DNA from 3 places in the Sodalis sp. C49 genome. Region 1 is predicted to be linked to each of the others. Evidence: riboswitches for the same ligand, from Rfam matches in the RefSeq annotation. Region 1 holds a riboswitch; each other region holds the start of a gene.
The links. A riboswitch is a leader RNA that binds a small molecule or an ion and turns the genes downstream of it on or off. The one in region 1 is predicted to bind thiamine pyrophosphate.
Positions count from the first base shown of each region.

Region 2: linked by a shared signal. The riboswitch ahead of thiB (thiamine ABC transporter substrate binding subunit) and the one ahead of thiC (phosphomethylpyrimidine synthase ThiC) in region 1 are both predicted to bind thiamine pyrophosphate.
Region 3: linked by a shared signal. The riboswitch ahead of thiM (hydroxyethylthiazole kinase) and the one ahead of thiC (phosphomethylpyrimidine synthase ThiC) in region 1 are both predicted to bind thiamine pyrophosphate.

Region 1 is NZ_CP163303.1:3,393,027-3,395,289, forward strand. It holds gene nudC (NAD(+) diphosphatase) at 1-341, opposite strand, end outside; gene rsd (sigma D regulator) at 434-955, shown strand; TPP riboswitch at 1,000-1,113, shown strand; gene thiC (phosphomethylpyrimidine synthase ThiC) at 1,213-2,263, shown strand, end outside.
Region 2 is NZ_CP163303.1:2,620,580-2,622,842, forward strand. It holds gene sgrR (HTH-type transcriptional regulator SgrR) at 1-901, shown strand, start outside; TPP riboswitch at 1,024-1,141, shown strand; gene thiB (thiamine ABC transporter substrate binding subunit) at 1,189-2,169, shown strand; gene thiP (thiamine/thiamine pyrophosphate ABC transporter permease ThiP) at 2,180-2,263, shown strand, end outside.
Region 3 is NZ_CP163303.1:5,137,002-5,139,264, reverse strand. It holds gene thiD (bifunctional hydroxymethylpyrimidine kinase/phosphomethylpyrimidine kinase) at 1-584, opposite strand, end outside; gene thiM (hydroxyethylthiazole kinase) at 581-1,375, opposite strand; TPP riboswitch at 1,415-1,515, opposite strand; gene ABUK12_RS23285 (hypothetical protein) at 1,630-1,857, opposite strand; gene ABUK12_RS23280 (helix-turn-helix transcriptional regulator) at 2,161-2,263, opposite strand, start outside.

The DNA of each region.
Region 1 (2,263 bases):
CAGGCCCATTCCCGGTTACTGACGCGCATCTCATGGCCGCAGTAGCCGCAATAGCGATGGGAACGATAAAACTCCGCCAGTTGCACGCCCCGGCCCGCCAGTTGGAACAAGCCTGGGTCGCTATCGATGATCTGGCGCACCGAGCCCATATCCCGGGGCATGGCGTGGCGTACCAGCCAGGCGGGCGACCCCTCCCATTCGCCGATAAGCGTCGCTGTCAATCCTTGAAGTGACCAGGCCGATGCCGTTCCAAATGGCAGTTCCCCCTTGGGTAACCACAATTTGCTGTCCTGGCTGACGATCCACCAGCCATTTTCGCTACCGTTGAGTTCTTGTTCCATTTTAGTTGCACTACCTCTTATTCACTGGCAAGCTAGAAATTAGCTTTAATTGATGAGTAACGCAGCGTTACTTTATTACATCGGAGTCAATCATGCTAAACCAGCTGGACATTCTGGCTCAACGCGTTGGCGGCAGTAACGAACTGATCGATCAGTGGATACTGGCCCGCAGGAAGTTGCTCATTGCGTATTACCATCTCATCGGTCTTAAGCCCAATAAAGAAAAGCATACTCCCCTGGACGAAAACGCGCTGGACGACTTTTGCCATAAACTGGTGGACTACCTTTCCGCCGGCCATTTCCATATCTACGATCGTATCGTTCAGGACGCGGACGATACCAGCAGCAGCAAAAGAATCATCAGTACCCAGTTGTATCCGGCGTTGCAGGAAAATACCAAACAAATCATGGCATTTTATGATAGCCAATTGGAAACGGCCATCGATCATGATAACTGTATGGAGTTCCAACAGGCGCTTTCCGGCGTGGGCGAGGCCCTGGCCACGCGTTTTGCCCTGGAGGACAAACTGATCCAGCAGGCGCTGGAATATAAAGCGGACTACCTGGCCTCGGTGCCGGCCGCCAATAATCCGGACGTATCGCGTCTGGCGTAATTTTGCGGTAAGCAGTAAGTCGTAACCGGTCCTTCACGGGCCGCTATATCTTGTCGGAGTGCCTAGCGCGTACATTACGCCAGGCTGAGACCGTTAATTCGGGATCCGCGGAACCTGATCGGGTTAATACCTGCGAAGGGAACAAGAGTAAAGCAACGCTTTGATTTATAGTCTATTTTGCTAAATTCAAAGCCCGGCCTCATTACTCCCGTAGCGCTCCTGACAAGCAATTTTCCCGTTTATTGTGAGGAATTGCTATGTCGTTATCCAAAACCACCCCTTCCCGCCGTGAGCAGCGCGCCCAGGCGCAGGAATTCATCCATCGTCTGAAAGGCGAAGCCTTCCCCAACTCCCGGCGTATTTATCTCCAAGGCAACAGCGCCGACATCCGGGTGCCGATGCGGGAGATCGCGCTTAGCCCCACGCTTATCGGCGGCAACGGCAAAACGCCGCGCTACGAAGAAAACGAGCCGGTGCCGGTATACGACACCGCCGGACCCTATGGCGATCCGGCGACAGAGATAGACGTGCGCGCCGGCCTTCACCGCCTGCGTTCGGGCTGGATTGAACAACGCGGGGACAGCGAGGCGTTGAACAGCCTAAGCTCGCGTTATACCGGCGAACGCCGGGCCGACGAGGGCCTGGATGAGGTTCGTTTCGCCCCCAGCCATACGCCGCGGCGCGCCAAATCCGGCCGGCGCGTCACGCAATTGCATTATGCCCGCGCCGGCGTCATTACGCCGGAAATGGAGTTTATCGCCCTGCGGGAAAATATGGGCCGCGAACGCATCCGCGGCGACGTATTGCTGCAACAGCATCCCGGCCAGAGCTTCGGCGCGCATTTGCCGCCGGATATTACCCCGGAGTTCGTGCGCCGGGAAGTGGCCGACGGTCGTGCCATTATCCCCGCCAATATCAACCATCCGGAGTCGGAGCCGATGATTATCGGCCGCAATTTCCTGGTCAAGGTCAACGCCAATATCGGCAACTCGGCCGTCAGTTCATCCATTGAGGAAGAGGTCGAGAAGCTGGTCTGGGCGACCCGTTGGGGAGCGGATACGGTGATGGACCTGTCCACCGGCCGCTATATCCATGAAACCCGCGAGTGGATCCTGCGCAACAGTCCGGTGCCCATCGGCACGGTGCCCATCTACCAGGCGCTGGAAAAAGTCAACGGCGTGGCGGAAAACCTGACCTGGGAATGCTTTCGCGACACCTTGCTCGAGCAGGCGGAACAGGGCGTGGACTATTTTACCATCCATGCCGGCGTGCTGTTGCGTTACGTGCCGATGACCGCCAAACGGTTGA
Region 2 (2,263 bases), 770 kb from region 1:
CTTCGTCCGCCGTCCCGTCGGCACCGGACCCTATGCGGTGATCGACAACCGGGAAAGCTTATTGAAGATTCGCGCCTTTGATGATTATTTCGGCTATCGCGCACTGATTGATGAAGTGAATATCTGGATCTTGCCGGAACTCACCGCCGAGCTGAGCTATTCCGGCGTCCAGCTCCAGGCGGATAACAGCACCCCGGGTCAATTGGAAACCCGGCTGGAGGAAGGCTGCTATTTCCTGCTGTTTGATGCCCGTTCGCCGCTGATGCAAAACGATGATACCCGCCGCTGGCTGAGTGAAAATATCGATCCCATCGCCATGCTGACCGAGGCGGGATCGGCCTACCAGCATTACTGGTCGCCGGCCTACGGTATCCTGCCGCGCTGGCGCCATAGCCGGGTCGCGCAACCGCGGCCAAGGCCCGCGGAGCTGCGCAGCATCACCCTGACGGTTTATCGCGCCCATTCGGAATTCGATGATCTTTGCCGCGCGCTCGGTGCGGTGCTGGCCCGGCAGGACATCGCGCTGGTGATCAATACCGTGGATTATGCCACCTGGCATAACGGTGAGGCCGAGAGCGATTTATGGCTCGGCAGCGCTAATTTTTACCTGCCGCTGGATTATTCCCTGTTCGCCAGCTTTTACGAGATGCCGCTGATGCATCATTGCCTGCCGGCCGACCTTAGCGACGCGCTGGAGAAATGGCGCGGCAAGGGCCTGTCCATGGCGCAATGGTGCCAATCGCTTATCACCGGCCATCGCCTGCACCCGCTGTTCCATCATTGGCTGATTCTACAGGGCCAGCGCAGCATGCGCGGGGTCAGGATGAATACGCTGGGATGGTTTGATTTCAAATCCGCCTGGTTCGCCCCGCCGGACCCGCAAGACCCGCAAAACACATAAGACACATAAGACACATAAGACACATAAGACACATAAGACACGTTAGACACGTTAGATACGTTAGATACGTTAGACACGTAAGACAGGCTGTTAAGCCAGGGATAAAACCATTACACTTGCATTTGTTCTCAACGGGGTGCGAAGCGTCCGGCATAGCGTTAGCCGGCGCGCAAGCTGAGAGTATACCCGTCGAACCTGATCCGGCTAATACCGGCGAAGGGATTTGAGAGTGCGTCCCGCTGCCGCCTCAAACGCCTTTGCCGCCTTTTTTTTTCCAGGAGCGCAAAGTGTTGAAAAAATGGTTACCCTGCCTGCTATTGCTCGCCGCCGCCCCGGCGTTGGCAAAACCCGTCCTGACGGTTTATACCTATGATTCCTTTGCCTCCGAATGGGGCCCGGGGCCGGCGATAAAAACCGCCTTTGAAAAAGACTGTGGCTGCGAGCTGAAATATGTCGTGCAGGAAGATGGCGTCGCCCTGCTCAACCGTTTGCGCATCGAAGGCAAGAACAGCGACGCGGATGTGGTGCTGGGCCTGGATAACAACCTGCTTAAGCCCGCGCAGGATACGCATCTCTTTACGGCGCATAACGTCGATACCGCTCATCTGACCTTGCCGCAGGCGTGGCATGATCCCACCTTCCTGCCTTTTGATTACGGGTATTTTGCGTTTGTCTATGACAAGAACAAGCTGAAAAATCCGCCCAAAAGCCTGCATGAGCTGATAGACGGGCCGCAGGCGCTGAAAATCATTTACGAAGATCCGCGCACCAGTACCCCGGGACTAGGCTTATTGCTCTGGGTGCAGCAGGTATATGGCGATAAAGCGCCCCAGGCCTGGCAACGGCTGGCGAAAAAAACCGTTACCGTGCCCAAGGGCTGGAGCGAAGCCTATGGCTTATTCCTGAAAGGAGAAGCGGACATGGTGCTCAGCTATACCACGTCGCCGGCCTATCATATCAACGAGGAAAAGAAGGATAACTATGCGGCGGCGACCTTCAGCGAAGGCCACTATCTCCAGGTCGAGGTGGCCGGACAATTAGCCGCCAGTAAAAATCCGCAGCTGGCGCAGCAGTTTATGCGTTTTGTCGTTTCCCCGGCTTTCCAGCAGACCATTCCCACAGGCAACTGGATGTATCCGGTGATCAAAACCGCGCTGCCGGCCGGCTTTGACGTATGGCCGGCCAAGACGCTGAATTTCAGCGCGGATGACGTGGCGGCCAAACGCGGCGCGTGGACCCAGGATTGGTTGCGTTCCGTCAGCCAATGATGCCTGGCCGATGATACCGCGCTGGTTATGGCCGGGACTGCTGGCCGCGCTGATGCTGACGGCCGTGGCCCTGACGGCGGTCGGCGCCTTGTGG
Region 3 (2,263 bases), 1.7 Mb from region 1:
TCCGTGGCGGTGATAAGCCAGTCGGGACTGGAGTCGCCATGCAGGTGGCCGCCCTTCATCACCACCGCCTGGCAGCCGTAGGCCAGGAGTTCCCGGCCCTGCCGGCGCATTTCCTCCTCGCTGGCGGCGGCGCGGCAGCCCAGCAGCGCCGCCGCTTCCGGCAAATTAGGGGTGATGATGGACGCCAGCGGCAATAAGACATCCCGCACGGCGCTCACGGCATCCGGCGACAGCAGGAAATCGCCGCTTTTCGCCACCATCACGGTATCGAGCACCACATAGGGTATGGGATATTGCCGCAGTTTTGCCGCCACCGTCCGCACGATGTCCGCCTGCCCGAGCATGCCGATTTTGGCGCTGTCGATACGCAGGTCCCCGAGCACGGAATCCAGCTGGGCGGCGACGAATTCAGCGCTGATAGGATAGATGGACTGCACGCCGCGGGTATTTTGCGCCACGAGCGCGGTGATGACCGTGGCGCCATAGGCGCCAAGCGCCGAGAAGGTTTTTAAATCAGCCTGGATACCGGCGCCGCCGCTGGGATCGGTGCCGGCGATACTGAGCAGGTTATGGCAGCGCTTCATTGTATATCCTCCTCCTGCAGGCCGTACAGCCGGTCGAGGAAGCCGACGGCAAAGCTGCCCGGACCCGCCGCGTCCCGGGCGGTTAACCGCCCGGCCCGCGCCATGATCCTGCAGGCGGCGGCCAGATGCTGCAACCGATCGCCCGGCAGGGCGCAAAACGCCGCCGCCACGGCCGATAAGGCGCAGCCGGTACCGGTGACGCGCGTCATCATGGCGTCGCCGTCGGTTACGGACCAGACCCGATCGCCGTCGGTGATAAAATCCACCCGGCCGGTAACCGCGACCAGGGTGCCATAGTCCGCGGCCAGCCGGCGGGCAAAAGGCAGGGCGTGGCGGGAGTCGTCGGCGCTGTCCACGCCGCGGCCCAGGGCCGGCTGCCCGGCCAGCGCCAAGATTTCCGAGGCATTGGCGCGAATGGCGGCGGGTTTTAACGTCAATATGCCCCGGGCAAATTCAGTACGGAAGGTTAATGCGCCCACGGCCACCGGATCCAGCACCCATGGCGTGCCGGCCTGATTGGCCGACGTAATGGCGGCCATCATCGCCTCGGCCCGCGGCGCGGTCAGCGTGCCGATATTCACCAGCAGCGCATCGGCCATGGCGGCGAACTGAACCGCCTCACGGGGTTCGATCACCATGGCCGGGGCGGCGCCGACGGCCAGGAGCGCATTGGCGGTAAACGCCTGTACCACGTCATTGGTCATACAATGGACTAATGGCTTGCGCTGGCGCAGCAGGGTAAGGGAAGACGCGGCGGCTAAGCCGGGCAGTTCGGCAGGTTCGGTAATCATAGCGCTCCCAGCCGGCGCTGAGGAAGACGGACCCGGCGGGACAACAGGCCGTGACTTCCCTACGCTGGCATTATCCAGATCAGGTCATACGGGTAAAATCTCAGTCCGGCGCACAGCGGCGGACACCCCGAGTCAAGTGGCATGATTATCCGGCGGGCGGGAGAAAAGATCAATGGTGAGTTTGCTGGCGGAGCCTGGTCCCTCCGCCGGCGTCGATCTCATAAACACAATTATCAGCAGACTTAATAATAAGGCTATGAGCAGGGCCGCTGGGGACTGACCAACATCCGGCCGTAACAAACGTCCCCGCAGAATTGCGCACCCGTGGCGCCGGTGGGCGTCAACCACCACTGCGCACTGTCCCCGGCCCCCTCCAGGCGGGCAAATCCCGCCTCGGCCAGCGCGCTTAACCGCCCGGCCAGCCAGGGATCGTCTTTTATCGGCGGGGAAAAGCGCCAACGGGGCTCAGCATGACAAAACATTGGCTTATTATTCATGAGATCGATTAAAATTATTTTATGGAGATGCTCAGAGGAATATGCCGTTAATGAAAACAAAGCTAATAAATTAAAAAGACAGAATCTAATCATGCCTACCTTCAACAGCCAGAAGAATCACCGGGCAATGATAGCATCAAATTTCTCGCGGCAACGCCTGCATCTTAAACACTATATAAATGATTGCAAATATATTGGCAACGCTGTCCATTTTAAGCCGACAGCATAATAAAACTCCCACAGATGGACAGGGTTGTGATCACGTTGCGCGAAATGATAAATGGATAGTTAACCAAATAATTTAAGTTCCGTGGCCCGGCTGATGGCATGTTTTGCATTCGTAACGCCTAGCTTATCAATAATATTTCTGATATGAAATTTTACCGTTCCC